2 regions of the Paenibacillus sp. EKM301P genome follow, and region 1 is predicted to be linked to the other one. Evidence: riboswitches for the same ligand, from Rfam matches in the RefSeq annotation. Region 1 holds a riboswitch; the other holds the start of a gene.
What was found. Region 1 has a riboswitch for cyclic di-AMP ahead of HFD99_RS21540 (3D domain-containing protein). Riboswitches for the same ligand answer to the same signal wherever they lie in the genome.
Positions count from the first base shown of each region.

Region 1 (16,216 bases):
CTTGACTGTAATTTGCTTGCTTCGAGAATCGACTGCGGTCAGATTTGCCAGTGAAATATAATCGTGCAACAGGCGCTCTTCGTTCTCCACCTCGCCCGACTCTACCAGAACACCGACACCAGCTACCTCAGCATCAAACTCTGCTAACAAGTCAACCATTCCTTGTATCGTGCCGCCAGCCTTCATAAAATCATCTACGATGAGCACACGCGATTTCTCACGCATTGCACGTCTGGATAAAGACATCGTATGCAGGCTCTTTTGTGATCCAGAAACATAATTAATACTTACAGCTGAGCCTTCTGTCACCTGATGGTCACGTCGTACAAGCACGACTGGCAAATTAAGCTGTGCTCCGGTTGCATATGCAAGCGGAATGCCCTTCGTCTCTACAGTCATAACCACATCAATCTGACGATCGGCAAAAGCGGTCGCAAATATTTTACCTGCTTCGTTCATCATCGCTGGTTGGCCCAGCAAATCGGATAAATATAGGTACCCTCCCGGTAATATGCGATCAGGCTGCTCCAGCTGCGCGCACAAGTCGTTCGCAAACGCAAGCGCATGCTGCTTGGAAAGCCGTGGGATCAACTTGACGCCCCCTGCTGCTCCCGCCAGTGTCAGAAGCTCGCCAGTACCCTCATCCTCAAATACTTCTTTGATAATAGCTAGATCCTCGCTTATCGACGACTTAGCTGCCCCGTATCGATCTGCAAAATGAGTAAGAGGCACCAATGTATGCGGCCGTGACAACAAAAATTGTGTCATTTCCACCAATCGTGAGCTTCTTTTAAGTTTTTTCACAACAATTCCTCGCGATCTATTCTCCTGCCGCCCGCTTCGTACAATAAAGCACCGGCGGACTGGCCGGTTGCTGGCGGAATGTAAGTGATATAGTAAAATCCGAATATTTAATAGTAAATATATCATCTTCGTACGTATTTGTACAACAATTACCACTATAATATGAAGAAAATATCTAAAATCAGGTCAAAAGTCGTACTGCGTATACATCTTTACAAAAGCCTCTTAGTCCGTTATAGATCCGTGGCACTTTGGCTTCCTTAGATACCAACCCGAACACTGTAGGTCCACTGCCTGACATCAGCACGCCATCTGCTCCTAAACGGATCATGGAGTTTTTAAGATGCTCCACTTCTGGATACAGCTTTAATGTCACATCCTCCAGTACATTACCCAGGGCGTTGCATACATCGGTAAAAGAAGCGTTACGAATCGCCTGTTCCATCTGCCGGGCAGACGGGTGGTGCGTAATCTGATCCGCTTTGACACGACCATACACTTCAGCCGTCGAAACATTAATCGGCGGCTTGGCGAGAATCACCCAGCATTGTGGCGGATTCGGCAGTGGCTTGAGCAGTTCTCCGCGCCCGCTCGCTAAAGCTGTGCCCCCTGTAATGCAGAAAGGTACGTCTGAACCCAATTCAGCACCCAGTACCCTTAATTCCGCATCCGAGATACCGAGTTTCCACAGCTTGTTCAGTCCACGCAATGCTGCAGCAGCATCGCTGCTTCCGCCTGCTAATCCTGCAGCCACCGGGATATGCTTATCCAGATGGATATGGACGCCTGTAGACACGTTATAACGTTCTTTGATCAGACGCGCAGCCTGAAAAGCCAAGTTCTTTTCATCCAATGGTATGTACCCGGCTTGACTAGAAATGATAATGGTATCACGCGGTAACTCGGACATCGTCAATCGGTCGGATAGATCAACCATAGTCATGATCATTTCGACCTCGTGATAACCATCATCCCGCTTACGTAGAACATCAAGCATTAAATTAATTTTCGCCGGTGCTTTTTCATATATTTTCAAGGCGTTCACCCACCTTCAACTTTTCCCTCAAGACAGCTTAACATATTATATCAGACTCAGCCTGTCAAGTCATGAGGTTCAAAAAAGCGGAGATGCCCCGGTATGACCCCGGATATCCCCGCTTTTCATCAGCACCACCGAGAGCTACGATTTGCGAGAAGCCGCCTGCTCCGCAAGCTGAATGGCCCGCTTGACCATATTGCCCGCATCCTTGGCTTTAATGCCTCCCCAGCCTTCTTCCTTGACCGTGTCGTAAAACCCCAGATCTTTGGCTAGTTCGTACTTTAGCTCTTCCGACATAACACTCCGTCTTCTTCGGCTCATGCATACGCCTCCTTCGGCAATGGAATAAGGAAGATCATTCCCGCCTTAGTATGTGCAGAGATATCATGCTTCATCCTGCTCTGCAAATACAAAACGACCCCGCCATTAAAAATGACGAGGTCGCCGTTAAACCTGCAAAGCTGGTATAAATTACGTAAAAAAGAATTAAGGTGTTTCGAAATATTCGACTACACTTGTGTGAGAGTCGGGATCATATACACTGACCTCCACCGACTCGGTAAGAATGTCAGCATAGCTGTAGGAGACACGTTTAAACGTCTGTTGCTCCTGATCCAGCTTGACGATAAAAACAGAAGGGTACGTTTCTTCCAAGACACCAGTTCGTTCGACGGTCTTACGGCGTCCGCCGTTAGCCCGCAGCAAAATCTTTTGCCCTACATGTGCGTCGAGACTGCGTTTGATTTCCAACAGCGTATTTTTAGCCATTGCCTAACGACCACCTCTTTCCTTGTCCATTATAACGAATTTTAGAGGGATTGTCAAATCAAGCTAAATATTATAACAACACGAAAAATAAGTTGTCAATTTAATTTTTTACGAACAGGAATAATATACATAAAAAATGACAAAAAGCCTCTAAAAAGAGGCTTTTGTTCAGATAAACCCTATTAGGCACATTTGAATTTCAGATCGCTGAAGGCGTTACTTTAAGCGTTGACAAATTTTCAAGCTTCGGCAAACCGATGCGGTAGCTTCCCCTTGTTTCAATTCCACCCACTCCGCGGCTGCCACTGATGGTCTGGTGAAACAAGTCTCCCATATTGACCGTATCACGGATTGAAGTAAATGCGGCCTTGGCAGCCACGTAAACGGGGTCCAGAGCGTGAATCAAGATACGCCCTGGGGAACTGGCAAAGTTGGCTCCAGCACGTAGCAGCGCCTCAAAATGGGACTGGCACGCACCCGCTACAATTGTCAGTGAATCCAGATGACGCTCATATTGTCTCGCTACCTGAATCGCTGCCACAAAATTTTGCGAATTCTTGTAGCTTTTCAAGCTGTACAAATCATAAGGCTGCGGTTGCTTTAGCACACCATCATGTCCAGTGATGACTACAATATCAGGACGAATGCGGGGAAGCAGTCGGTATAACGTATCCGCCATTGCCGATTCGTGAACGTGATGTCCCTCTGCGGGAACACGGAGCTGTTCATATAGACTGAGACATTTCCTTAAATAGCCAGGGTCTCCATCCAGATGAAGAACCTTTCCTGGCATTTCAAAATACGTTGACTCCACCGGATCACTCCACTCTCCAATCAGAGCCGCCTGGCTACGGGCAGCTTGCTGCTGGCGTGCCCGTTGCAAAAGATTAAGAGACTCTCCGGCCTTAATGTGGGCCTGTTGAGTCTTACCGCTAACCTGGTCTGCCGGCACTCTGACCAAATCGTTCACCGGGGAATCAGCCAGTAGCCGAAATTCCGTCCCCTTAATGATCGCTTTATCCCGCTGGATGTCCTCAACGCGAAACGTGACATCACCGCCGTACGATTTCCGAACGACCAAGTCTCCTAAACTCATCACACTGTATCACCCCTCCTATATCGTATGGGTGAATGCACAGTTTGGTTCCAACTTAGGATATTCCAGCCTCTAACAGCACGGCGCTGAGACGCGCAAATTCCTCGATACTCAGCGTTTCCCCTCGACGGGAAGGCTCAATACCAGCTTGTTGCAACAGCGGCTCCAGCGTGTCCCTGTTCTCTTTAGTGAAGAAGCGGCTTTTTAGGTTATTTGAAATGGTTTTACGACGTTGAGCAAAGGCGGCATGAACCACTTCAAAGAAATGCTTCTCGTCCACCACTTCCACCGGAGGAACTTCTCGTACACGCAGCCGAATAACTGCCGAATCAACATTCGGCTGAGGAATAAATACTGTATTCGGCACCGTACAGACTAACTCAGGCTCGCTGTAATATTGCACGGCTATGCTTAAGCTGCCGTAATCCTTCGTACCAGGAGACGCAGCCATGCGCTCAGCCACCTCCTTTTGAATCATAACGACGATATTCTCCAAAGGAAGCTTGTCCTCCAGTAGACGCATCAGAATCGGTGTAGTGACGTAATACGGCAGATTAGCGACGACACTCACTTTGCTCACGTCTGCAAAATCGACTGCGAACACCTCACGCAAATCCAGCTTCAATACGTCTCCATGACGAACCTTTACGTGATCGTAAGGGGCCAGCACTTCTTCAAGAATGGGCAGCAGCCGCTGATCAATCTCGACAGCGGTAACTGCCTTAGCCGATTGCGCCAATTTTTCAGTCAAAGCTCCAATCCCCGGACCGATCTCAAGCGCACCCTTTGTATCATCCAAACCGGCAGCATTTACGATCTTGCTCAGAATATTTTGATCAATCAGAAAGTTTTGTCCCAAGCTCTTTTTGAACGAAAAACCGTGCTTTTGAATAATTTCCTTCGTACGCCGCGGTGTTGCTATATCTTGAATCCCTGTCATACGGATATCACAATCCTTCACTTTCGATTTGTGCCAGCGCACTGGCAAATTCCTCACGGCTGATCTGAAATACAGAGAGCCGCTTATGTAGCTGCTTTCCGTTACAATAGCCAATACCCAGTACATTCCCCAAGGCCATACGGCGTGCAGCAGCATTGGGATGGGTGATAAGTCCAGCATCAATCAGGTCCGCCCATTCAATCAGCGGTTCGGCACCTTCCACTGTCGTATGTACCCGCGCGAGAGCGTGTCTGATGGCTTCCGGGGAGGCATTCTCTACGCCAATATCCCCTTTGCGCGTCGCCTCTGCCTCAGGTATAAAAGCCTGCTTGCAGCCGGGTACCTTGGAGGCGATGATTTTACGGATACGCTCCCCTGCATGATCGGGATCAGTTAAAATAATGACCCCCCGCCGTTCCTGCGCCAATGCAATTTTCCGCAGCGTCATTTTATTAATGGCTGAACCGCCAGTTTCTATCGTATCTGCTTCGACAGCACGGCGAATGGCTACCGTATCATCCCTGCCTTCCACCACGATCACTTCCTTGATCATCTTCGTTTCCCTCCACTGCTACACAGCAACATATATTTATCTTTCCCTGCTTTTGAAAACAAAATAAGAAGAGGGTATCCTCTTCTTAGCATGGCATAACTATGTTGTTAATACTATCGCATTGTCCTCAACATACACAACCTGTTTTAGTTGATTTCCGGCTTTACAGGTCCGATAACATATACGGTTTTACCGTGCTTACGACCAAATTGGTTGGCCCGGCTCAAACTCTCATAATACACATCGATTTTGTGGCCTTTAATCGCGCCACCGGTATCCTCCGCACGGCGGAAGCCCACCCCTTCAATATACACCCACCACCCGATTGGAATTACATTCGGATCGACAGCGATGGTGCGTCCTTCCGTGACACGTGTGCCGGAGGCGGTACGTGTACCGATACCTGGCTCTTGTGCGGAATACGCCGTCATGGAGACGTTTTGTAAAACTTTTCTATAATTAAAATTAATACCTGCTTTACGGACAGCACTGCCCGAACTTACCTTTGTAGCCTTAACCGCATCTTTAGGGCCGATGGAAGCAGCTAGAACGACCGGTTTTTTCTTCGTTCCTACCGCAATTACCTTATCCACACGATTCTGTGCGACTTCCTTGTTGACCAGCTGTTTGGATACCAATTTTCCATCATGGTATACCTTTTGAACATGCTGGACTACCACACCCGATTTGCCACTTTGAATGACTCGATTATCGCCTTTATAGAGACTTGGATCTGCCGTTTTGATGACCTGATAAGGCACTTGTTTTTTCTGTTCGACCTGCTGTTTCTTCACACGGACGATTTTTATGTCCATGTTAGCTGAAACAGAGGCATCCAACGCAGGGTAAACTTTATCCGTTGATGATAATTTATAGCCCGAAGTGCGAATGGCACCCTCTACTGTATTTTCTGTTGTGTACAGCTTTTTCGTCTTATTGCCTGAGGATACTTTAACCTGATTGGCACGTTTAATGACTACGCGATCCCCATCCTGTACTGCCCCATTTAGCGGCATGGAAATTGTATCATGCGGCTGAAGTGAAATAGAATGCTCATTGAGCAAATCTTGGAGCTTGGATTCCCGGGTTTCTACCGCAGATGCCTTACCATCGATGACAAAAAAGACTTGTTTTTTAGATTGCGTGTACATCAGAATTGAAATCATAATCGTTAGTGCGATTAGAAAAATAGCAACCAAAGCAGCCTGGCGCACATTCTCTTGCTTCCAACGTAATACGTAAGACATGCTGGATGAGCGTGACTCATGGGTCTCCTCTTTTCGGAAAATGCCCATTTCCTCCGTCCTCCTTACATAGCCCGCCGTCTGGAGTAAGACATAGTTGATCGTTGACGTGACTATAACAGATTTTCTACAAGACAAGCCCGTACTGCGACTGTCCTGCACCATGTACCCGTCTTCGCGGCATGCTGTCCTCCCCTGTTTAACCACAGTATGATGACAGATTTTCTTTTATTCACAACAAAAAAAGCCAAAGAAAGAGACTAGAGAGCTCTTTCGTGGCTTCCAACATGTGTGAATATGCGGGAAAACTCATGCACGAGATGGCTTCTCTCTTGTTACGCTTACGGGGTTAGCTGTCGGGTTCGGACGTAGAGAGTCGCCCTAGCTTAGGTCAACCGCTCATGGCGGTCGCCTTCACATTCACCCCGAAGACCCAGAAAGAAATCGAAATACGGCTTCTCTACCTGTTCATCCCATTCGGGAAATGAATTTCGGTTGAGCCGGCTGCTGAAGAGACATTCTCTCTTGCACATACGCCGGACGTACTGTAAGCCATATCGGTTCCCCCGTTCCCTGCAAAAGGGACTCAGCGAGACTGGTTCATGAAATGATTTGTTGATGTTTACACTCAACAACAATTCACTGAAAAGATGATATCCTGTTTCCATGCATGTTGTAAAGCAGGTTTCAAGTACATTTTTTAAAATATTCGGTTAAAAAATTGTAATATTCTTGAGTTTCCTGCAACAAAATCATAATTAGCTCCGTCTATCTCTTTATTTTAATTGATTTCTTCGCTTTTTCACTGAATGTCAAATCGTTCCAAAGCATTTTGGGTCGTAATGGATACCAATTCCTCCACTGTAATTCCCTTAATTTGGGCAGCTGCCTCTGCCACCAATCTCACATGGGCCGACTCATTTCGCTTCCCGCGAAACGGATGAGGCGTCAAGTATGGCGCGTCCGTTTCAATCAGCAGACGATCCAGCGGAACCTGGGCCAGTACCTCTTTTGGCTGCTTGGCATTTTTGAACGTTATGGGCCCGCCAAAGGAAAGGTGAAAGCCCATATCAAGCACCATTTTAGCGGTCTCCCAGCTCCCAGAAAAGGAGTGCATGACTCCGCCAATCTCGCTCGCCTTTTCCTCACGTAAGATTCTCACAATATCTTCATGCGCATCCCGGTTATGGATAACAATTGGCATGTTGAGCTCACGTGCCAGACCAATTTGGTTTCGAAGCACCCGCTGCTGTACATCCTTTGGTGATGTATCCCAATAGTAATCCAGACCGATCTCTCCGATCGCTACAACCTTTTTATGACTGCATAACGATGCAATCCATTCTAAATCCCCCTCCTGCATTGTAATAGCATCCTGCGGATGCCATCCAACGGCCGCATAAATATAATCATACGTCTCAGCCAGCTTCATGGTGGATGGAATGGTTTCACGATTAAATCCGATATTGATCATCCGTGTTACTCCTGATTCGACAGCACGTGCTATAACTTCTTCACGGTCTTCGTCAAATTGTGGCGCATCCAGGTGAGTATGAGTGTCGAATAAATCCAAGGTTTTCATCTCCTTTTTTTACTTACATTTCTATATATTTGTCTATTGTTTGACAAAATAATTCCTTATTTCGGCAGGAAGCCTGTCTTTTACCCCATTCAATTTATTTTGGGGAAAATACATGTGATATTTTCCTCGGTGAATGCCACTTATTGAGCGCACAATTTCCGAAACTTCGGATATTTCCCGCACCTCGCCCTGACGTCCAAGCAGTAAAATCTGGTTGTCCGTTGAGCCGCCCTGCCGAAACACATCATAAGGAAGATCTGTTGGAAAATCAATTTCAAGATCATATTCAGGATGCAATCCAGCCTCTTTCAAAGCCTCTCGAATATGGTCAACGGTATCTGTATCCATATTTTCAATCTCTACATATTTATACAATCTACGATCCATAAAACGGCTACTCAAATCACTTAAAATTTCATCCTTTTCTCGTTTCCATTGGCCAAATACCGTCTGAATCAAAGACTCATCCAGCATCAAATACTGCTCCACTGTTAGTTCTCCTTTTAACAGATCGGGCAGCGGATCAAGCAGAAAACCAAACTCATATCCGTTTTTGAACAGTTCCTTTGCTCTCTTAAAAATTTTACGTAACAGGATTTCCGAGCTGCGTGTTACAGGATGGAAATAAATTTGCCAGTACATCTGATAGCGTGACATTAGATAATCCTCTACAGCATGCATACCCGACTCTTTTACGACAATTCTCCCATTATGAGGACGCAACAAACGTAAAATACGATCCAAATCAATCGTTCCGTAGTTAACACCTGTCGAATGAGCATCCCGCAACAAATAATCCATACGGTCAGCATCGAGCGGACTTGTTACCAGGTTGACAACAATCGGCTTATCATACGTTTTGGCTATAACCGCCGCGACTTTGTGGGGCAGCATCTCATCCACTTGCCGTAGCACAGCGTTAATCTTCGTGTCGCCCAGTACAATGCGGCATGTCCAATCCTCATGGTTCATATGAAAGGCTTCTTCAATGGAATGAGAAAATGGACCGTGCCCCACATCGTGCAACAAAGCAGCACACAGAGCAACCAGTCTTTCTTCCTTTGGCCAGTCGGGAAAGTCTCCACGTTCAAATTGGGAAATGATGCGTCTCGTAATCTCGTATACGCCCAGTGAATGTGAAAACCGGCTATGCTCCGCTCCATGAAACGTCAGATAAGATGTGCCTAACTGCCGAATGCGTCGTAAACGTTGGAACTCCGGCGTATTGATCAATCGCCATATCGCAGTATCCTGAACATGGATGTAATTATGTACCGGGTCCTTAAAAACTTTTTCTTCACTGAGTGGCTGGTGCAAGATATCAGCTCCTTTAATATTCGGAATAATGGATTAAAATACAATAAAATCCTAAACGCCCTCCCTTATTCGACATTGTTTGTCGTAATATGTCGAATTATCACTTTTCGACATTTCCAAATCGACACACAAGACAAATCATCCGTAAAATAAGGTAATTCACATGAATAAAGCTCTTTGTTCTAAATACTTTTGCATAATTAGGCTGTTACTACTTTTTTAAGGTTGACTGTTTTGGGAATCGTTGGTATAGTAAATATCAGAAAAGAGAAAATTTTGTCGAATGATGACACTTATATTATTTTAAACGGCGAGAGGAGCCTGATTTATTATGATGAAATCCACTGGTATTGTAAGAAAAGTTGACGAGCTCGGACGTGTTGTTATTCCAATCGAATTGCGCCGTACCCTGGGAATCGGAGAGAAAGACGCTTTGGAAATTTACGTTGATGGTGAGCGCATCATGCTTAAAAAATACGAGCCTGCTTGTATCTTCTGCGGCAATGCTGAGAACGTAATTTACTTCAAAGGGAAAATTGTTTGCCAAGATTGCATTTCCGAAATCCCAACACCTGTGACAAACTGAGAATTTTAGTATATAATAGACTTATCAGAGATTGTTAATTCTAACCTTTTTCATATATACTCCTTGTTGCCTTCCACGGTTTGAACCCAACCGTTGGAAGGCCCTTTTTTGTTTACACACGTACTCATAAGAGTGCGTTGTATACATCCCTCTTGGAAATTGAACGGTCTGTAGCTGTACGCTTCATAGCATCCTTGCGCGTAAGCCCCTCTGACTCGTAATGCGCGACGTGAGACTCCAAAGATAAGTCCTGCCACCATGCCTGACGCTCCTGTTCCTCTTCCTCTTCGTTTTTCCCCTCAACGACCAGACAATATTCACCAATCGGTGGATTCTCCTCTAGTTTTGCAAGACATTGCTCCACCGTTCCACGCACCCATTCCTCATGCAGCTTGGTCAGTTCACGGGCAAGTACTACGTTGCGTGATCCTAATGTTTCCTTTATTACTGTCAATGTCTTTACAATACGGTGGGGCGACTCATAAAAAAGAATCGTGCCATGGGATACCTGAAATGATTGTAACAACTTCTCTAGATCCTTTTTCTCCCTTGGTGGAAATCCAGCGAAGGTAAACCTCTCTGTATCCAGTCCTGAGGCAATTAAAGCGGATAGTGCAGCATTTGCCCCTGGGATAGGAATAACACTGATTTCTGCTTCAAGTGCCAGCTTGACCAGATCCGAACCAGGATCAGAAATGGCCGGTAGACCTGCATCGCTAACCAGTGCCAAATTTTTTCCTTCTATTATATAACGTATCAGCTCAGGCCCACTGGCAGCTTTATTATGTTCATGATAACTGAAGAGCATTTCCGGCGTGATGTCGAAATGTGTGAGCAATTTGCGTGTTTGCCTCGTATCCTCAGCAGCGATAATATTGCATGACTTTAGGGTGTTAATTGCCCTAAAGGTCATATCGTCCAGATTGCCAATCGGGGTAGCAACGAGATATAACTTTCCCCGTTCCTCTTCACGGTTACTAAAGCTTTTTTGTACAGCTGCTGTCACACTGAATCCCCCTTGCTTACTTCTCCATAGATTTCCCTTATTTCCTGAGTATAGTTCCCATCTTCCTGATATACAATGAGTGGGGGTAATAGACGAACTTCCGGTTTGCCGTCACGCATTGCTTCAACAAGTACCATATTTGCTTCCATATGAATCCGTGGGTGAACAAAACGTATCCGCTTGGGTTCTAGGCTATAACTGCGCATCAAGGATATAATCTCACCCAGTCGCTGTGGGCGATGAACCATCGATACTTTCCCCCCATTTCGGACAAGCCGAGAACATGCCTGGATGACTTCTTCCAGTGTACAGTTCACTTCATGACGAGCAATGGCCTGGTGAGGATTCAGCTTGATATCGCTACCATTTAGCGGCATATAGGGAGGATTCACGGTAATCGCATCATACACGCCATGTCCCGTGATTTGAACCAGCTCACGCAAGTCTCCTTCCCGAATCTCAATTGCAGATTCTAATCCATTCAAACTGACAGACCGTCTAGCCATATCTGCCAGGCGTGGTTGAATCTCAATTCCTTCAATAGATGCTTTGGTACGTGTCGTCAACAGTATGGGAACAACCCCATTGCCCGTACACAAATCGAGAATCTTCCCACGCTGAAGCGGAATACCAGCAAACCGTGCCAGCAAGACCGCATCCATCGAAAAGCTGAACACTTCATCACTCTGAATAATACGCAGATTGTGTGAAAGCAGATCATCAATTCGTTCAGACTTCTTTTCATTTTCGTACATAATGCTCTCCTATCCTATAACCTAAATCGCTTTTTACTCATACTTCCTTACAAAAAAGCCGTAGGCATCTTGCTCCTACGGCTTGTTTTTATTTATTCAAAAATGACAGACAGAAGAGGCAATCGCCTTCTGTTCGCAAATGTCCGTAATACACGTTGCATATATGAAATCCTTCATGATACAGCCTTGCCAGATTGTCGTAGCCTTCGCCCACGACCTCACCCGTCTCCTCTTCATTCTTAACGACGATCGGAGGAGGAAGCTTCGGCTTGCTTGCCGTCTTTTCTTCTCCAGAGGTTTCACGTTTGAGCATCTTGCGCACCTGTTCGTTTTCAATCGTTAGTCGTTGATTTTCCTCCAGCAGCTCTTTTACTGCCAGTTTCAATTCACCCAGATCGCTATGCAACTGTCCCATTTGGGTTTCCATTTCGTGAATACGCGCAAAAACATTTAATTTATCCAAGTTTCCACCCCGAAGCAACCTAATGGTTTACTTGACGACTACATCGTCCATTGGAAGTTCCTTGACCTTACTGATCTCAAACAGTTGAACATGTACCGTACGATGGCCTGCATTGACACCTACCACTTTTCCTTCTCCCAGAGAGGTGATAACCATCTTACCTACCTGAGGCAGCTCCTCTCGCATGCTCTCGTAGTTATCATGTTCAAATTTGAGACAGCACATCAATCTTCCGCACAACCCGGAAATTTTCGTCGGATTCAGCGATAAGCTCTGATCCTTCGCCATCTTAATAGATACCGGGTCAAAATCCCCCAGCCATGAGGAACAACACAGAATACGTCCGCAAGGTCCGATTCCACCAAGCATTTTAGCCTCATCCCGTACTCCGATCTGCCGCAGCTCAATTCGTGTACGAAAAATGCTGGCCAAATCCTTTACAAGCTCTCGAAAATCAACCCGACCCTCAGCCGTAAAATAAAAAATGATCTTATTGCGGTCAAATGTAAATTCCACATCTACCAGCTTCATTTTAAGGTTATGGTCTTTAATTTTATTTAAACACGTACCGAATGCATCCTTGGCCGCCAATTTATTCTCTTCTACAACAAGAGCGTCATCATCTCCGGCAATACGAATGACTTTTTTTAAGGGTAGGACAACATCGGAATCATTTACTTCTTTTTTGCCCACCACAACCTTGCCATATTCAATACCGCGAGCGGTCTCTACTATGACGCAGTTTTCTTTCTCCACTGGAAGGTCCAGCGGATCAAAATAATAAGTCTTGCCCGCCTTCTTGAAACGGACACCCACTACACTATACAAAAATTAACCCCCTTGTATGCCACTAAACCTCATTTGTAGCCGACATTGTAAGAATGGCCGCAATTGAAGTCTCACTGTCGCACAAACCGGGAACCTGGCGTCGCGGATTGTGCAGAGTGGAACAAGCGCGCCTTCCTGTTAGCCGGTGATAGAACCGCTTGTATCGGACAACCCAATCAGAAGCTGCTCCACGCATAATTGTCCGTTGACGTGAAAACGGAGCTTCTTCCTGCAATTCGCGGCCAAATCCATATAAGAGACCCATTGTTCCGTGCTGCGGGTGATTGCCAATTTGGAGACGGACTCCAAATGATCTATGAAAACAATGCTTTCGTGCCTTCCGTAACGGAAATGAAGCATATCTTTAAACCACAAATGAAACAGATGAAACAGAATATCCAGGTGTTCAGAAAGTCCAGTTTTAAAAATCTTCTGTTGAGCCAGAATAATCGACGAACTCCCCCGGCTCATGGACTCCTTCACTAATTGTAACACTACGTTTCTAATTTCTGCAAACCAATTCTGCTGGAGAATTTCTCTACATGATTCCAGTCCTGAAGCCATATGAACCACTGACCGGACAAGTCCTGCCGTATAGCCTTCCCCAATTAACACCTGCATCATCATTTCCGGCTGTAAAGCGTGGAAAGGCACCTGCTGTGTCCGCGATTGAATCGTAGGCAACAACGCCTGTCCATTCTCTGAAATGAGTATACCGACCACGGGAATCTGAGGCTCCTCCAAAAACTTAAGCAAGCTGTTAGCAGCTTGCACTGTCATGGTATCCGCCTGTCGAATGATATATACCTTCGGGTTGGAGCTTTCAGATTTGTATGAAAATATTCGTTGAAGCCCGCGAATCTGATCGATTTTAACCGTTGCTCCATCAGGCTCCACAATGTGCAAGTCCGGGTGATTCCCGTGCTCTACCTTGCGGCATGACAAGCACTCGCTACATGCATCATCCGTCTGTTTTTCACAGAATAAAGCCTTGGCAAAGGTCTGTGCCATGTTCAGCTGTCCGCTTCCCTGCGGTCCGCTAAAAACATAAGCATGGCTGACTGTATGATTCCGCAATGCACTTTGCAGCATTTTTTTGGCTACATCCTGCCCCAATATATGTTGGAAAGACATATTTCCTCACTTTCTCCACTGAAAACAACGATGAATCATCAGCAAATCATTGTTTTCCCGGGCGAGTTTGTTGATGTTGTGATGCTCTCACCCTCAAATCATGGTCCTTCAGTATAGCTGTGCCGCTATTTGCATATTACGTTTGCCCACATGTACATAGTCAAAAATAATCTGCCAGCATGATCAGCAAGCAGATTATTTCTTCGTGGCAACAGCCCGTCTATATTCATTTATAACATAAGACTGCATTAAAATGAGAGATTAATCAGCAAGCCTCTAATCTCACCGACTCCTTGCAAAAGCTCAATCTTCCCTTGCTCGGTATCGAGCAGCTCATCTGCCATTTTGAGCAATAGCTCATCCACTTCATCAATCAGCTTATAACGCTTGCTGCGTCCCCGACGATCCCATCCTTTTGTGTCCTTCATAGACACGCCTCGCCGAACTGTATCTTCCAAAAACCGTTTAACCAGCATCTTATAAGCCTTCAACTCACGAATCGTCATTGAGCGAGCAAGACGATCTCCCTGCATTTGAATTTCCTTAAAGCGCCGGTTCAATTCCTCCTTCGAAGCCTGCTCCCCATTTTGCTGCATAACATCGGAGAAGCTTTTCGGCTGAATTGGCTTGGCACTCGTTTCATTTGTAGACAATGTACTGTGTAAAGGGCGGTAGCCCGGATTTATTTTCATATAAACCTGCTTTCTCCCCGGATGCTTTCCTTTGCCTCAACGAACAGTTCAATAGAGAACTCGGGAGTCTCTTCGGCTTTCCGGGGGCTGCGCTGTAGCGCTGCCGTTTAGTGGATCTGCTTCTCATTCTCATCGTATGAGCGAGAAACAGGCATTTCCACTATCATATCGGCAAAATAGGTTCTATTGTGTAGATTCAGAAATGCTCGAAACGGTCTACAGGCATCACGAAAACTGTCGCTCCACCCACCTGCACTTCAACAGGCAACGGCAGATAAGAGTCCGTCGTCCCACTCATAGGGGTGACGGGTGTGACCAGCTGTTCACGTACCTTGCAACTGCTGCGAATGACATTCATCAACGAGTCTACCTGATTGTCATCGACACCAATCATAAATGTCGTATTACCTGCACGCAGAAATCCCCCTGTGCTGGCCAATTTGGTAGCACGGAAATTAGCTTTCACCAGTCCGCTGGATAATCTATTACTGTCCTTATCCTGTACAATCGCAATAATCAGCTTCATCCTGTATTCCTCCTTCAAGTCATATTAGAGACAGCCTTGTCCCTAGCTCAATTTTACCGTATATCCTTCGACAATTATACGCTAAAATTCTGAATAAACCGCTTTTTCAGCAAATCCTTCAATACTTGCTCTACCTGTTCAGGTGCGGGAGAGGCATCCACAATCGTAATTCGTTCCGGAAATTTGCGAGCTAGCTCCAGATAAGCCTCTCGCACCTTATGGTGAAACGATATGCTCTCCATATCTAGGCGATCCATTTCCTCTCCTCGTGACGCATTGATTCTTGCCAATCCCAACTCGGGCTCAATATCCAGATAGAACGTGGCATCCGGCTCCCAATCATCCACCGCAAAGCGATTAATCGAAGCTACCTCTTCAATGCCAATCCCTCTTGCAAACCCTTGATAGACCAGGCTACTGTCCACAAAACGGTCACACAATACGATAGCTCCTTGTTCAATAGCCGGCTTTACCTTCTCCACCAAATGCTGGCGCCGCGCCGCCGCATATAAAAGCGCCTCTGTTCGGGCATCCATACTGGTATGAGCAGGGTCCAGAATGATAGAACGAATCTTTTCCGAAATTTCAATGCCGCCCGGTTCCCTCGTCGTGACGACTGGATGGCCTTCTTCCTCCATATACTTCGCCAGTCGTTGGATCATGGTTGTTTTACCGGAGCCGTCTCCCCCCTCCAGCGTAATAAAAATGCCTTTGCGATTCATGTTATTCCCTGCTTTCCTGCCTGAAAAATAAAAGTCATCCACAGGCTGCGTATGCTTCTTTTATCCAGTCTTCTGTATTTGTTAATTCTCTAGTATCTAATCTTTATTGTAAACGGAATACCCGAATCGTAAGCATACTTTCATCTGCTATCCCTTGCCAT
Region 1 covers NZ_JAALFM010000013.1:3,886-20,101, reverse strand. The annotation lists gene purR (pur operon repressor) at 1-804, opposite strand, end outside; gene ispE (4-(cytidine 5'-diphospho)-2-C-methyl-D-erythritol kinase) at 986-1,840, opposite strand; gene HFD99_RS21565 (small, acid-soluble spore protein, alpha/beta type) at 1,985-2,164, opposite strand; gene veg (biofilm formation stimulator Veg) at 2,330-2,611, opposite strand; gene yabG (sporulation peptidase YabG) at 2,811-3,707, opposite strand; gene rsmA (16S rRNA (adenine(1518)-N(6)/adenine(1519)-N(6))-dimethyltransferase RsmA) at 3,763-4,647, opposite strand; gene rnmV (ribonuclease M5) at 4,655-5,200, opposite strand; gene HFD99_RS21540 (3D domain-containing protein) at 5,347-6,495, opposite strand; cyclic di-AMP (ydaO/yuaA leader) riboswitch at 6,767-7,046, opposite strand; gene HFD99_RS21535 (TatD family hydrolase) at 7,247-8,017, opposite strand; gene HFD99_RS21530 (HD domain-containing protein) at 8,060-9,343, opposite strand; gene HFD99_RS21525 (AbrB/MazE/SpoVT family DNA-binding domain-containing protein) at 9,675-9,929, shown strand; gene rsmI (16S rRNA (cytidine(1402)-2'-O)-methyltransferase) at 10,054-10,935, opposite strand; gene HFD99_RS21515 (tRNA1(Val) (adenine(37)-N6)-methyltransferase) at 10,932-11,690, opposite strand; gene yabA (DNA replication initiation control protein YabA) at 11,779-12,153, opposite strand; gene HFD99_RS21505 (PSP1 domain-containing protein) at 12,181-12,981, opposite strand; gene holB (DNA polymerase III subunit delta') at 13,120-14,115, opposite strand; gene HFD99_RS21495 (YaaR family protein) at 14,364-14,807, opposite strand; gene HFD99_RS21490 (cyclic-di-AMP receptor) at 15,004-15,333, opposite strand; gene tmk (dTMP kinase) at 15,408-16,055, opposite strand; gene HFD99_RS21480 (aminotransferase class I/II-fold pyridoxal phosphate-dependent enzyme) at 16,159-16,216, opposite strand, start outside.

Region 2 (16,216 bases), on a different contig from region 1:
TGGCAACAGCCAGCTTTCGTCAGCATGCTCTTCATGCGGTTCATGTCTCTTTTTACTCACTGGAATCGCCATCCTTCTGGGTCATCGAAGCCCGTTCGGTTGGAGTTAGGAAGATTGCTAGCTTTTGGCTGATGGCAATCGTCGAGATACCGGATTGAATCGAAAGCAGACCTTCGACCATCATTAACTTAAGTTCCACTTCTTTTTTGGATAGCCGTTTCAGCTTGTTGGACATTGGATGCCATAGGACATAACCTGTAAAAATACCGAGCAACGTTGCAATAAAGGCGGCCGCAATGGCATGGGACAGTTTTTCCATGTCACTAAGGTCGGCTAGAGCGGCAATCAGACCTACAACCGCACCGAGTACCCCGAGTGTTGGAGCGTACATACCGGCTTGGGAGAAAATTAGTGCGCCTGCGCGGTGTCTATCTTCGGTAGCGTTAATGTCTTCCATCAGAACATCGCGTACGAACTCCTGATCATTACCATCGATAATCATACGCATACCGCCGCGCATAAAGGGATCGTCGATCTCTTCGACCTTGGATTCCAGCGCGAGCAGACCTTCACGACGGGTAATGGATGCCCATTCGGTAAATGTACCGATAAGCTCCTTGCGATCCAGCAATTTCTGCTGGGTGAAAATAATTTTAAACAGCTTTGGCACCCGTTTCATGTCATCCATCGGAAACGCCATGAATATACTTGCTGCTGTTCCGACGAAAATAATCATGTAAGCAGCGGGATTATTGACCAGATTGACGACTGGCGCGCCCTTCAGGATCATCCCGACGACCAGTGACAAAAGCCCGAGCACAAGTCCAATAATGGTTGTAATTTGCATGATACACCTCATCCATGAGAATAGATTTTGAATCCTTTCATGCCGCATGGGTCGTCCTTGCCCCAAGCGCGTCATTATGAGACGGATTATAGTATTTATCGACAAAACTCTCTTTTTTGTTAAGGGCGAATTTCCGGTATAATAAAGTGATTATGTATTGAATCGCTGAACCACTGGAGGAAATAGCATGGGAGTAAAGCATGGGCGCGAGTATGAACAAATTTTGAACGATTTGACAGAGGCTGTGGGACGCATTCCAGATAGCTATGAATTTTTTGAAATGGAAGCAGAAGATTGGGACAGGCTGGACCCAGCGGGGTGCCAGGAAGTCAATGAGGCTTTGGCAGAAGACTTATTTTATGCACTGGGCACAGAACCTATAATCACTGTAGGCAGCGGTGTTGTGATTTATGAGCCGGAGCAGCACCGGATCTATGTACTCATCGGGGATGAGGAGCTGACGTCGGTCCCATTGATTTGATGGCCGTCTTATGGATTTATCAACGGGGCCGTGGTAATATGTACACCAATATATCGTAGTTTTGGCCGCATCTAAGCGGCTGAAAGGCTTCCGTATAAACGGGGAGGAGTTCGTAACATGCCTTTTACACAAGAAGAGATTGAAGCACATCTGGAGAAGCTGGAGGGCTGGGAACTGGAGGAAGGACGTTGGATCGTTCGGAAATATAATTTTTCCAGTTTTATGAAAGGAATTGCCTTCGTGGATGAAGTTGCCGCTATATCTGAGGCATTTAATCACCATCCATTTATTACGATTGATTACAAGACCGTGACTCTGCGTTTGACCTCCTGGGACGATGGCGGTATTATGGCCGTAGATATTAAGGAAGCCCAACAATATAATGAAGCTTTCGAAAAAATGCGCAGCAGTCATTGAGTTTGTAATGATCTGTCGTATATATGAAGAGCGCCTTCGTTATACAACATCGCGGTTGTATAGTGAAGGCGCTCTTATTTATAGAACCCGATTCTGTTGTTCAGGACGATATACCATACAATGGAACGGCTTTCTGCCATCTGGAGTCTGGCGTTCATAGGTATCCGTCAGCTCAAATCCAGCTGCCTTGTAGGCTCGGATAGCCCGCTGATTCCAAGTGAGAACCTCTAGGTCAATTTCATTCTGCGGATGACGTCGTCTGGCTTCCTCGGCAATGGCCCGGACAAAATCGGAGCCTGTGCCATGTCCGCATCTTTCGGGATGCATTCCAAGACCCAGCCGGGTCACACCGACCATAGGGAAATATTGAGCAAATCCCGTCAGCTCATTCTCTTCGTCCAGGACCGCAACATATTGCTCTTGGCGAAGCGTGGGACTTCCAAATTCGACTTCAAGTGCCTTCATTTGTTCCCAGGGAAGCCAGCCGTATATGTTGTAGGGGGGATCATAGCGCCACTCACAGATTTCAGCCGCTTGATGCTCGTCCATCGGTACGATCCGGTAGTTGGATATTGAGGCCGGCACTTTTCCATTCCTCCTTATGCAGGTACTTCAATCATTAACCACAGATTGTAGACAAGTTGTAGGAGAATGGCAAGCGTGTTTATTTCTTACCTAAGTCGGGTATACATTCAATAAGAAGGATTTACTGCTCATATGCTCCCCCAGCGGTGACGGTAAAACCGACGATGTTCGCTAAAATTGAAACCTTTTGAGGTGTCAGTTCGTCAGTAATGATAATCATTGCGATGTAGTGGACATAAAAAACCGCAATTCGATTCCGGCCAGAATCAAATTGCGGCTAGGGTTAGCTTGCTGTGCGGTAGTTATTCTACGTTGTCGTCATCAGGAATATCTGAAGCTACAGAATGGTAAGCGTCTGTGCTCATAATTCTTTTTGCACCGACATAACGGTTAGCGTAATAATTTTCGTTCAGTGAGCTAACTACTACACCACGTGAAGTCGAGGAGTGGGCGAATTTCCCTTCACCTACGAAGATACCTACATGGGAAACGCCTCTTCCTGTGGTGTTGAAGAACACCAGGTCGCCTGGTCTCATTTCATCGCGGGATACAGAAGAACCCATTTTGAATTGTGATCCAGATTGATGCGGCAGTTTAATTCCCAGTTTGTTGAATACATACATTGTGAAGCCGGAGCAATCGAATCCCTCGAGTGTAGTGCCTCCGCTTCTGTAGTTCGTTCCTTTGGCATCTTGGATGACCTGGTCCATCTTAGAGTCTGCAAATGCACTGCTGCCACCGAATGTAAAAGATGTAAAGGCAATGGTGAGACCCATGGCTGCGATCGTTAGCTTCTTCTTCAAAAAAAATATACCCCTTCCAATGCCTGCGAGGTTAGCTTAAGGATTCGGTAGAAGGTTCCCCTATGACCACTCTGTTGCGAGATCAATTCACCCAAACTGGTTCCCCCGCTTCCTAGGTGCCAGGAATTAGGCTTAACTTAAGATGTGCACCTTGGAGAGCAGTATTCACGACAACGATGTTTTTAAGATAAAGGTTACAATAAAGATTACAAAGTTGTTACTATCAGTTCACTGCGATTATTGTAACAAAGACAGCAGGCTTTGGCAAATGTTTCATCGCAAAAAGTTACAAAAAAAATCTGTTCCTAACGCTCTAGGAACAGATTCTGTTAACAGTATTCAGTTATGTGCCGTTTGCACGGGAAAGAAAAAAGTTTTTTCGACAGCTGAAAATACAGAAGAGAGGATATTGTGAGGGGTTAGCCTCTGCTGGAGATATCGATGTGCCATAGCCGATACTGTGAACTGATATGCCACAGCCTGACCAGACTGGTAACAAAATGATACGATTGTTGGAGAATCAGTGCCAACATACCCGTCCAAATCATCGCCACGGTGCCAAATAGACCGAAAACTAGCAACACACAAGTACCGAGCAACAGGGATACACCAACAGCCGGAAGAAGCTGGCGAAAGAAGGCGAGCAGGGAGGATAGTATGGTGTGACCACTGACAGTGCCCAGCTGCATATACAGGATGCACTGCCGAATGACCCAACCGTAAGCTATCCACCCCATGGCATAGGGCAACAAATGTAGCAGGTAAGAGGAAGATTGCAACGTTCCTACTACAATAGGATAGAGTCTCGGTACCACCCAAAAGGCGGGAAGCAGCAGCAAACCCAACTCGATGATGTAATACAATAGCGATGACATACCGTGGCGTTTCATCCCCTTGAAGAAGGACAGGCTTTGCGGTTCAGACGCATCGGTATGCAGGCTTTGATATATGCCAGCTCTAATGAAGGGAGTGATTAGTATGCGCAATACGGTCGCCCCTAGTAATATCCACAAGTACACATGTACTTCCCGGCTGTCCATCAAGGCGATCTGGCCCTCCATCCAAAACAAGGTCTTTCCCAGTTCGTTTTGGCTCTGATCAGGATAACGTAGCAGCAGCGGGATAACGGCAGACTGTACCAGCCTATAGAGAAATACTCCCCACAGCAAACGATACAGAAATAAAATGATAACGATATAAAAGCGTATGCGTACCAGCGCCCAGCCTTCTTTTATAACAGTCCGCATCTATAGACACCTCACCATGACAGACTTCCAAGCAGTGTCTCCAACAGCTTGGTTACACTTACACTCCAACGGGTTTGTTGTTTTTCATCCAATTCAGCCTTCAGGCTATTATTAATATGCTTGTTCTCCAGTGCAATAGTGTATAGAGGATCTACAGTCACATAGGACACGGGGGAAGCGCTTTTGAGTCGGAAAGTTGTACTTTTGCCCGCACCATCCCATGCCTTGAATATCGTTGAGCCATCCTTGAAGGTAAATTGAACAGGTATTTTGGGATAATCTGCTCCTTTTTTGCTGAGCGTCACGACTGCTTCGTATCCATTCTCCAGCTTGTGGTTCATGATGCGATCGACTGAAAAGTCCGCCATCTGGCCGTCATATACATATTGTTCAAAATAGTGGCTCCATGATCGTCCGGTCACTCTCTCCACGACATGTTGAAAATCCTGTGAGGTCGGATGCTTGAATCGATAAGTCTGGACGTAGGTCCGCATAATCCGGTCCATTTTTTTCATACCCACCTGACGCTCAATACCTCGTAGTACTAATTTACCTCGTGAATAGGCATTTTGTGCATACTCAGCCGCCGATCCGTACTTCCAGGATTCGCGGTTTAGTGGCTGTGGGGAAGCCACCTGTCCCGATTGTAATGGCAAGTTGGGGGTAAGCCCATATTCTTGCTCCATGAGCCGTTCTTCTGCATAGGAGGTGAAGCCTTCATCCAGCCAAGGCTCCTCAAATTCATTGTTGGCTACCATTCCGTAGAAATATTGATGCCCAATCTCATGAACCAGCGTCCGTTCCAGATTATAGCCAGGATTCAGTTGGTCCGCAGCTGCGGCCGTGATGAGTGTCGGATATTCCATGCCGCCGGCTCCACTGCCTGTTTTGGGTGGAACGACGATGGATAGAGTGGAATATGGATAAGGCCCGTACCATTTGCTGTAGTACGAAAGGGCAGCCTTGGCTGCGCTCATGTAACGTCCTTTGAGTTCCTTATGGGACGGGTCCAGATAGAGCTTGATTTTGACACCAGGAACCTCAGTAGAAGAGAAGGGTTCTTCTACGGCTACGAAGTTGGGTGAAGCAGACCAGGCAAAATCGTGTACATCATCGGCATAAAATTGATATATTTTCTGGCCGTTCTGTCGTACTGCACCACGGGTGGGAAAACCGGTCGCTGCTACGATGTGTGTTTCAGGCACCCGAATCCGTATACTGTAAATTCCAAAGTCGGCATAGAACTCGGAGTTGCCATGGTACTGATGGAGGTTCCAGCCCTCTTCGGCGCGTCCACGTTGTCCTGCAGTCTCATAGACGCTGAGCTTTGGAAACCACTGTCCAGCCATTACAAAATCATCTGTCGCACCCATACGAGCAAAAATGCCAGGCAGTTTGACTTCAAACTTCATATATAGTGTGATTTCTTCGCCACCTCGTACCGGCTTGGGTAGACGCACCTTTATGAGCGAACGGTCGCTTGCGTTACCGTCATCTGGTTGTACATATTGAGTGCGGTGCATGAGAGATAAACCGTCTTCTGTTTTTAGTTCGGTCAGCGTCATGGAGCCAAAGCCATCCTTAGGCATGGTGTCTCCGCGCAGCTTTCCGCCGGATTCTTTCATAAAGGTGGTTTCCATGGAAGAGAAGGCATTCGGGTATAGATGAAGATACAGATCATTCACAGTTTTCTTACCCGGATGCCTCCAGGTCAGTGTCTCAGTGCCTCGCAAAACCCGTCCTTTTTCCAGAGATACATCAATGTGATATTCCACCACCCGTTTGCTGAGAATTTCCGAAGCGGGCTGTGGAGGGTTCTTGGGCAGGTCGGGCATGATGTTGGCCCCTAGAGGCTTGCCCATATTTGGTGCAAGCGCAGACTCAGACTCGGAGCCGTATAGTGGTTTGCCTGCGGACTGAGAGACGGATTGCGATTGGGGTTGCCAGGCAAACCATAACGTCCCTGCGAGGAGTCCGAGGGCTAGTGTGGACAATAAAACGATTTTGGTGCGTGCTGGGGTCATACAATGGATACCTCCCGTTGACAAGCATCTACAGCATGTATATGTTTGCTTTCGGGAGATTATTAGTTAAAATATTTATAGTGTAGAATGAGTGTGAAGACGGAAATTGGAGGTCTAGTGACGCATGAGTGAAAATCAACCGGACGGCAAAAAGCAGATTGCACTGAATATTGTCAGTGGCAAGAGTAAACATAAGGGCTTCGGCGCAGGCTCAATCGACCTGAACAGCATGTCCCCGGTCATCATTGACCGCGGAGAGGCGAAAATTGATGTCGGTGCCATGCATGCCAAAAGTAAAGTAGAACGTGGAATCAAGTTCTCTACGAATAAAGAGGACGTACCGAACGGACGCCAGGTATGGCTGGTATGGGTAGCTGTGGACCGTACGCCCGAAGGACGTATGTATGGTGGCGCGACGGCCTGCGAGATGCTGATTGACGACGAAGCCAAACGCGGCTGGAAAATTCTTGCCGATCATGTTAATCGTATGGATTATGCACTCAAACGCCGTTTCATGCTGGATGATCTCGGCAGCGAAGATAAAGCAGCGCTCAGAAGCCTGCTGATTTCGCATAATCAGGAATGGTGGGACGCTTCGCCTGAGGAATTGAAGCAGGCGCTGGAAGGGTAAGCCTAGCGTTAACGAAGTAACAGTATTGTAGAAAAGCAGCCACTGTAGGCTGCTTTTTCCTATAAGAAGAACCGAATTGGAATCTCTATATAAGCTCTATGATGCCTTCAATTGTTAGTTTTTTGACCTCATAAAATATGTACCGGACAATAAAATAGTAGTCTACTTCCTTTTCATGTAAGTTATGAACATCATCGCCTTGACATCATGGAAAGGCATTCACTATAATTCAAATAGAAATCGGTTTCAATCCGGTTTTTATTTAATTCGTGGAACCGGTTCCTAAAAAGATGAAGTTTTTTCCTATTGCTGTTTATGAATGTAATCTCTAAATAAGGTGGCATCGTTATGTTTAAATGGTTGAAAAAGAAGGCGGCTCCCCGTATTGAAGAATTCGACATGGTAGCGCCGGTTAAAGGAAAAGTGGTTTCCCTGGAAGAGGTTCCAGATCCTGCATTCTCGACAAAAGCTATGGGGGATGGCATCGCTATTCATCCGTCTGAGGGTAGGGTCACCGCTCCTTTCGCGGGAAAAGTTGCTCATGTTATGGAGAAAAGCAAACACGCTCTCATTATTGAACATGAATCTGGCGTACAAGTTTTGATACATGTCGGCATTAATACCGTTTCCCTCAAAGGACAGGGATTTAATCCTAAAGTTCAAGTAGGAGATAGCATTAAAGCAGGGCAATTATTGATGGAATTTGATCTGGATGCAATTCAACAGGGTGGATTACCTGTAATTACTCCAGTAATCGTTCCAGACGGGCAAGATATGATCAGCCATGTCGAAATACTGGATAATCCATCTGCTTCTCCAGATGTACCTGTATTAAGAGTTCACTTGAAAGCATAGTTAGCATTTTTGTTTTCTACTATCATGCTCATAGAAAAAATTCTTTGAATGTAAAGGTAAAATATGTAGAAGAAGACTAACCAGGAGATCTTGGTTGGTCTTTTCTTTTAATAAGTAAGTCCAGTTTAGGATAATGTAGAATGGTTGTGAAAGGGGAAATGTATATTGAATGCAAACCGTATTTTAAAATTAGAAAAGGCGTTGTTTCAGGCTTGGTCTTTGGAGTCTAGCTCTAAATGGACAGCCAAGAATCCTGCCGCCGGACAATGTGGTGTCACAGCGCTTGTCGTTCAGGACAGGCTTGGTGGTGATATTTTGAAGACATGGCTGGACAGCGGCTGGCATTATTACAACCGAATCGGTGAGGATATTATAGATTTTACGGAGTCACAATTTTCAAGCCTTCCACAGTATCAGCATGTACAATCCAACCGGGAAGAAGCATTTTCAGACACCAACGCAGAGCAGTATGCAGCTTTAAGCCGGAGACTAGGGGAATCGTATATGGGTACATAATTAAAGCAACAAATTCGACTGGGCAAAGCTGGATATTGACTGCATACGAGGGGCCGGGTGGTCCAGCTATAGGGGGAGATACTGAGAAAGACTCAGGATTTGCTGAATCTAATTGAGGCCACAAAGCCCGCCAATTAAAAAAATGTGGGTTATTATGAGGATGCAGGATCTACTATTCAATATGGATGCAAGGATCAAGTCTGTTTTTATCAGGAAAGCACCACAGAGCAATATGCACCGGATGAGTGAAGTTACGGGGTGAACATTAAAATATCAGAAGTAGATCGGTACCTTGTCGAGGGCGGTCTACTTCTTTTTCGTTTAGGTAAGTATTGTTGCTCACGAATAAAACTAATGCAGCCAATGGCTGGGAACGCTTAGAGACGAGGGCAGCCTGGTCTTACAATTGCCCTTAGCCGAATTTAATTGCGCTTGGGTAAGAAAGATACTTCCCTCCAGATTAGCCCCACTTAAATCAGCATCTCTAAAGTCTGCCCCGATGAGGTCAGTCATGCTCAAATCAGCTTCTCGCAGGTCAGCAGCAATCAGTAGAACGCCTCTCAGGTTGGCACCTCTCAGATTAGCGCCTCTTAAATTGGCCCCGATCAGATCTCTACTTTTGATTTTTTTACTCAGTTTAGGGTTCTCCATGTTTTTCTTACATTTTTCTCGCACTAACTCACTTGTTTGTACAAGTAAATCATTGACTAGCGCCCTATGGGTGGGTACATGAAGATCTATGAGGGATTTTGGATCTTGATCCGTAAGCTGCTCGGTTTTGGCCATTGCTTCTTGTAACTCGGTATAGATGGAGTGAGTTTCTTGTAAGCTAAGGGCTTCATTTAGGTAATAGAGCATTTCATAAAGCTGCTGCATGATGGGAAATAGATTGAACATTTCATCAGCTATTGCCGGGTCGTCTCGCCAGCTTTTTCCGTTGTATGTAACTTGGGAAATTCTTTGACCTGCCCCAAAGCAATCATATACTGTACAGCCTCGCAAGCCTTTATTCCTCAGGTTCTTATGAATGTCACAGCGATAATCCGCATTTAGATGTTGACAGGGAGTTCCTCCATCCTTGTTAAAGGCAAAATCAGCAGATTTGGCATAAGGCAAGGCGACACAGCATAAACCAAAACATTTTTCACAATCGGCAGTATACAATAAATACACATCCTTTTATTAGCACCTACTACATGTAATAATACCAAAAAAAGATGCAGGATGGTGTATTGCTAAGTAAAATAGGTCGATTACCCTTTTGCCAAATTCAATTGCCATGAAACACCGTATTTATCTTCGACCCAGCCAAACTGTTGGCTTACGGGCGAGGCTTCAAGGGGCATCAAAACTCGGCCTTCCTGAGATAGCTGACCAAACACACGATGAATTTCTTCTTCCGAATCACAAGTGACGAATAGCGATAAAGCTGGAGTAAAAGAGTGTTTGTCCTGATGGTTATAGTCTATGGCCATAAAGGTTTGCCCTTTGAGGTTGAATACGGCATGTAACACGGTCCCATCTTCCTGATGAAAAATGCTCATGATACCAGACGGCTTAAATACAGAGGTATAATATTGCATGGCTTCCTCTGCTTGACCGGGGAACATGAAAAACGTTGTGATTTTTGGACTAGAATCCTGCATCAGATCAGCTCCCTTGAGTGGATTATAGATGATAACATTTTTTCTCTTTAGTAATAGAAATATTCATGATTAGAGAAGTACTTCATAAAGAAAGATAGGCATAACTGGGAAGGGGAAACCAGATGATAGATGCGACAGCAAAGCTTATTGAGATGGTGGGTTCAGGCAGGAAACTGGACGCCAGCATTATTTCGGCCTATACGGATGTAGTTGCCCAATACGGAACCGCGGAGGATGCTTGGGAGTTATATTGGCTTTTTGTAGAAGATCCTGATCACTATGTTAGGGGTTTGTTACTTGGGCCGATCATGAGATGCGGAGATGGTGCTCTGGCGCAGGATATGTACGAGCGTTACGTTCGAAATCAGACATCCCAGGAACATATACCTGATGGTGTGCTGCATGTGTTAGGTTATTTGGGTTATGTGGAAGCTGCGGCTGATCTCGTCGCATGGTTGAACGGGCCCTATGGGGCAGCATCCGTGGATGCTTGTTTGGGGCTCGTACATCTTCCATGCGAATCGTTTCGTGAACGATTGGCGACTGAATTGGAAAAAGCAGTGAATCAAAATCTGTTTAATGAATTCTTACCTCTACTAAGCTTTAAATGTACTACAGAGGATATGGTTCCGCGATTGGTGCATTGGGGAGAGCGGCATGCCTCCGTAGACTGTAATGCGGGAATTATTGCTGGAATTGCATTGTTTGGAGAAAAGCAGAAGGATACGATCCGATCTATTTTGTGGAATCCGCTTTGGGAGGCTCATGGAACGGCTACGGGAAGTTGTGTGTGGTCTTATATTGCTATGCAGCATGTAGGGTTGACCTTTAGAGAGCTTATTCAGGATATAAGAAGCTACGATGTATTCAAAGCAGGTGTACAGGCATTGGAGTACCGCTTGGATGTGTTATATGAAATGTTGGAACTAAAGCTCAGCTATAGAGCTCGGCCAATCCGGTTCGCTCGCTGTAACGAGGAATCATTTGCTCAAATCTATAGCGATTTGTTTAGCTGGTCGACGGAGCATAAGGATGACTCTATGATAGGTTGGATGAACGAACATTTGGGGTATGAGCACCGGTTGCTGGAACAGTATGATGAGATTAGGAAACGAGTCGAGATCAAAATGGTGCATGAAATTGAGCTGGAGCATGTCCAGACGGGGAGTTAACCGGGTTGAGATATAAGAAATTTTGGTATAAAAGGACGAAATGACGGAGTTTGGCGGCGATATAGGGATTCGCCCAGTCCACGGGCTGATGTCCCGCATAGGATACATCAGCCTAGAACACAAGGAGTGAAACACATGTCTTTACTGCCACAAGTTCCTTTCGGAACGCAACCGGGTACTCCGGGTCCATTCACACCGTCAGGTCCTTCGATTCCACAATTTCCTGATATACAGGATTCGTTTCCGTCTCCGGTAGGTCCGCCACCAGGGCCAGGCCCCTTTTCGCCACAGCCTTTCTCACCGCCGCCGCAAGGGCCGTTCGGTCCGCAAGGTGGGCAACAAGCTCAAGCACCAACTTCCCCACCACCACCATTTACGCCACCAAAGCCGCTAGTTTCAACATTTGCGGTTGACCCTGGAGCCATTTTCGGTTGTTTGTTCCGCAATACGTTTGTATGGCTGACGAACGGAGAGCGTTTCTGGATGTACCCTGTCTTTGTAGGCAGAACATCGGTAGCGGGTTTTCGGTGGAGTGGACGTTTTTGGTTTTACTATGGTGTAGACACCAACCGTATTGAGTCGTTTAGTTGTTTTTGGTAATAGCGCAGCTTTAGGGAAGAGCGGGGCTTAACTGGGGAATGGCTGATGGCACTGGCAAGAGAGCTATAATGGGCGAATGAAATAAGTGAAGTAAAGATAAAAAAGACTGGGAGAGCGCATCATAGCGTTTCCCAGTCTTTTTTTGCTATTACTCCATCCACCATCGCTTAAAATTGCCCCACCAGGATTTTTTTTCGGCCTGCCGTTCCGCTTGGTCAGTAGGTGCCGATGCCTGTGGGTTATTCTGTCCCGATAGGGTCTCTTTTGGCTCGGTACCGCTAACGAATACCTCCAGCCGCTTGTCGGGACTGTCCGGCGCAGCCAGCTTGCCGCTGGCCGGATCAATATAGGCGCTGACTACGCCGTCAGGGATCGGAAAGATTTTGGGCGGCACATTCTCCAGCGCTTTTTCTGTATATTGTGCGAAAATCGGTGCCGCCCGCCGGGCATCCTGCGTGCTGATGGCCTTGCCTTTGTCATATCCAACCCAAACAGCGGTGGATAGCTCGGGGGTGAAGCCGACCATCCATGCGTCCGTGTTGGTCGTGCCGCTCTTGCCGGCAACCGGGCGTTTGATCAGCTTCGCGACCCGGTTGCCGGTGCCGCCTTCTTCAAACACGCCTTCCATGAGGCGTGTGAGGACATAGGCGGAGGCGGGCTTCACGATCTGCACAGGTGCGGCCTGCGGTGCTTCGTACAGCGATCGTCCGGCCGCATCGGTGATGCGCAGCACCGCTACCGGAGCCACCTTTTGCCCGCCGCTGCTGATGACCGAGAAGGCCGAGGCCATCTCGAACGGGCTGACGGGCGACACGCCCAGCGCCAGCGAAGGCACGGGCTTGAGCTCGCTCGTAATGCCCATTTTGCTGGCGAGGTCCATGACCTTATCCGCTCCCACCTGCAAAATGGTGCTGACGGCATAAATATTATCAGATGCCGCAATGGCGCGCCGCAGATCTATTTCGCCCCAATATTTGTCTCCAAAATTTTTGGGCTTATAAGTTTTACGGTTGTTGTCGTAGTGGAACAACGTTGGTCGGCTTTCGAACTTAGACGTACTTGTCAATTCACCGGAATCGAGCGCGCTGAGATACATGATCGGCTTGAAAGAGGAACCTGGCTGCCGGGTTGTGGCTAGCGCATGGTTATATTGATTCCCTACATAGTTCGTTCCGCCGACCATAGCCTTGACATGTCCGTTACGCGGGTCCATAGAGATTAATGCAGTTTCCAGTCCGTTGCTGTTCTTCATGCCCTCATTGACAGCCGCCTCGGCTGCCTGTTGCATGTGCATGTCCAGCGTCGTATAAATGCTTAGCCCGCCATGCTCAAGCACCGCTTCGCTAATCCCAAGTTGATGAGTCGCTAGTTGGCGAACGTAATCGCGAAACCAGGGAGCGGCTTCCACTGTCCGACGCTGGCTCTCGGGCCGCAAGGGCAGTATTTCTTCATAGGCCTTGCTGGCTTCAGCTGGTGTAATTTTACCGATGAGTGCCATAGAGTCCAGTACAATTTTCTGCCGATCCTTTGCGTTTTTCATATGATTATAGGGTGAATAGTAGGTCGGTCCTTTCGGAATACCTGCCAATAGGGCGCTTTCGGCCAAATCCAGATCCTTTGCGGATTTACCGAAATACATTTGCGAGGCCGCCTCAATGCCATAGGCCCCATGGCCATAGTAAATTTCATTCAAATACATTTGCAGCAGCTCATCCTTGGAATACTTCATTTCAAGCTGTGCAGTATAGATGGCCTCTTTAGCCTTGCGCGTCCAGGTTTTCTCGTGAGATAAGTACAGATTGCGCGCAAGCTGCTGAGTCAGCGTGCTGGCCCCCTGTGACATATCCCAGCGGGTCAAATTAACGATTACTGCCCGGCCCAGGCCTTTGAAATCAAAGCCAAAATGATCGTAAAACTTCCGGTCTTCCACAGCCAGTGTAGCTGCTATTAAATCGGGCGAAATATGATCAAGCTGGACAGGAATAGATTCCTTGCCTCCGGCAGAGAAGGTAGCAATGACTTGCCCCTGACTATCGAGCAGACGTGAATTCCGATCTGTATCGGCGAGTGGAAGACTGGTTGTGTACAAATAAGCGAGCAGAATGCAGGCGGCGATGACCGTCAGAATCGTGAGAGACATTAGCCCTTGAAAGCATCGAAGCCAAAGCGGTTTACGCTTGGAGGATCGCCCGGTAGTATCGGTCATCATGCCACCTCCTTCCATAGTTGATGTTCTCAGTATAGTCAATCCGAAAGCGTCTATTCATCAGATGCGCATACGTATCTATTTTAAACAAGATTAAGCCCTAAAAATGCTTTTGCAGTCCATTCAGGTATCGCTTATAATGCAAAAAGTGTGAAATTCAAGTGTGTTTGGTACAATAAATATAGCAAACTCGGCGTTTGCGTGTTGCAGTTATAAGGGAAAGTCCATGTTTATGCTACCGGATTGCCGGACACATACTTTGATCAGAAAGAAGGTTGGAATGATGGACTTGTGGTTTACGGAGAAGCAGACTCCCTCTTTCGGCATTACAGCAAAAATCAAACAAACCTACGTCTCTGAGAAAACAGATTTTCAAGATCTGGCAATGATCGAGACGGAGGAATTCGGCAATATGCTTGTTCTGGACGGCATGGTGATGACAACGGTTAAGGATGAGTTTGTATATCACGAAATGGTAGCGCATCCGGCCTTAAATACACATCCGAATCCGAAAAAGGTTTTGGTTGTGGGTGGCGGCGATGGCGGCGTTATCCGTGAGGTCATCAAGCATCCTGAAGTGGAAAAGGCTGTATTGGTTGAGATCGACGGTAAAGTCATTGAATATTCTAAAAAATATTTACCTGAAATTGCCGGGAAGTTGGACGAGCCTAATGTGGAAGTGCTGGTCAATGATGGTTACATGCATATTATCGAACACAAAAATGAATACGATGTGATTATGGTCGATTCGACGGAGCCAGTGGGTCCGGCAGCGCCGCTGTTCGAACGTGGGTTTTACCAAGGTATTTTTGAGGCGCTGAAGGAAGACGGCATTTTCGTGGCGCAGACGGATAATCCTTGGTTCAAGGCTGACCTGATTCAGAAGGTCAACAAAGATGTAAAAGAGATTTTCCCGATTGTGCGTGTGTATGGTGCAAACATTCCAACCTATCCAAGCGGTCTATGGACATTTACATTGGGCAGCAAGAAATATGATCCGCTCGAAGTGGACGAGAACCAAATTCCAGAGATGGACACTCGATATTACAGTCCGCGTCTGCACAAAGCAGCGTTTGTACTGCCTAAATTTGTGGAAGATTTAACAAAGTAAACATTTTAAGAAGCGTCGTAGTGATCTTTATCGCCAGTATAGAGCGAAAAGAGCGCTATAGACGCTTTTTTTGTGTTAAATCAGAATGTAGTAGGGATGAGAATATAGTGGACACTGAATTTCCTTTTAAGATAAAAGAAGGAAATTTAAGGGTGAGTGTAGAACATACAAAAAACCAGACATTTAACAGATTTGTAATCGACAGGGGAGGTTTGGTTATGGAAATACATAAATTGGCGATGTACCAAAGAGGGGGAAACTTTTTTGATCAGACGCTCTTTTTATTACCTGTTGGGGTCTCAGACGATCTCCAACGCAGCAGATATCATCTACATGTTGAGTGTGGTGGTGTTGGTGTTCAGTTCAAGTAATTCCTTAATGACGACTATTTTAATCCCGTTGTTCCGGTTGTCAGCTCAAGTGCTTAGTGGGCTTGTTGCACCGATCGTGCTCGGTCGATTTCGGCTGACGCAGGTTCTTCTATTTTCCCAGTTTGGGCAGTTCGTCATTTTTACGTTGCTGCTGCTTTATTTGTGGATCGTACCTGAGCAGAGGTCGTTTCTGTTTATTTTTGTAATGGTGTTCGGTATGTCTTTCCTAGATGGCTGGACCAATCCTGCGCGTAATGCGCTTGTACCCCGTTTGGCTAGGGGTGAAGGACTGATGCGTGCCAACGGCATGGTAGCGGTCAGTGATCAGGTGGTCAGGTGTGCAGGCTGGGCATTAAGCGGAATTATTGTGGCTTGGCTGGGTTCCCTGAATACGCTTGCAATTGCCTCCTGTTGTTATCTCGTGGCTGTAACTGTCACGTCCTTCATTCGTGATCCGCTGGATCAGAAGCAACTAGGTCTTGAAGCTTCGAATTCCCCAACAAATGCGGAAGAACCCGCAAAGGAAAAGGAAAGAGGCTCCCATTGGAAAGAGCTTGGGGAAGGCTGGAAAATCATTTGGCACAACCGCCGTATTCGTTCTCTGATGATCGTCGATAGCGTGGACAGTATTGGGGGAGTCTCCTGGCTCGGTGTATTTATTTTGGCGTACGTCAGCCAAGTGTTGCATCGTGATGAGAGCTGGT
Region 2 covers NZ_JAALFM010000018.1:14,375-30,590, forward strand. The annotation lists gene motB (flagellar motor protein MotB) at 1-60, opposite strand, end outside; gene motA (flagellar motor stator protein MotA) at 53-847, opposite strand; gene HFD99_RS23335 (hypothetical protein) at 1,035-1,328, shown strand; gene HFD99_RS23340 (4a-hydroxytetrahydrobiopterin dehydratase) at 1,446-1,745, shown strand; gene HFD99_RS23345 (GNAT family N-acetyltransferase) at 1,824-2,330, opposite strand; gene HFD99_RS23350 (C40 family peptidase) at 2,633-3,133, opposite strand; cyclic di-AMP (ydaO/yuaA leader) riboswitch at 3,139-3,276, opposite strand; gene HFD99_RS23355 (hypothetical protein) at 3,553-4,380, opposite strand; gene HFD99_RS23360 (M1 family metallopeptidase) at 4,392-6,404, opposite strand; gene HFD99_RS23365 (YwhD family protein) at 6,529-7,035, shown strand; gene HFD99_RS23370 (PTS sugar transporter subunit IIA) at 7,384-7,890, shown strand; gene HFD99_RS23375 (YunG family protein) at 8,056-8,406, shown strand; gene HFD99_RS23380 (pentapeptide repeat-containing protein) at 8,758-9,570, opposite strand; gene HFD99_RS23385 (VOC family protein) at 9,660-10,052, opposite strand; gene HFD99_RS23390 (hypothetical protein) at 10,175-11,224, shown strand; gene HFD99_RS23395 (transporter) at 11,360-11,824, shown strand; gene HFD99_RS23400 (transglycosylase domain-containing protein) at 11,973-14,030, opposite strand; gene speE (polyamine aminopropyltransferase) at 14,314-15,141, shown strand; gene HFD99_RS23410 (MFS transporter) at 15,406-16,216, shown strand, end outside.
Region 2: another riboswitch for cyclic di-AMP. It lies ahead of HFD99_RS23350 (C40 family peptidase); the one in region 1 lies ahead of HFD99_RS21540 (3D domain-containing protein).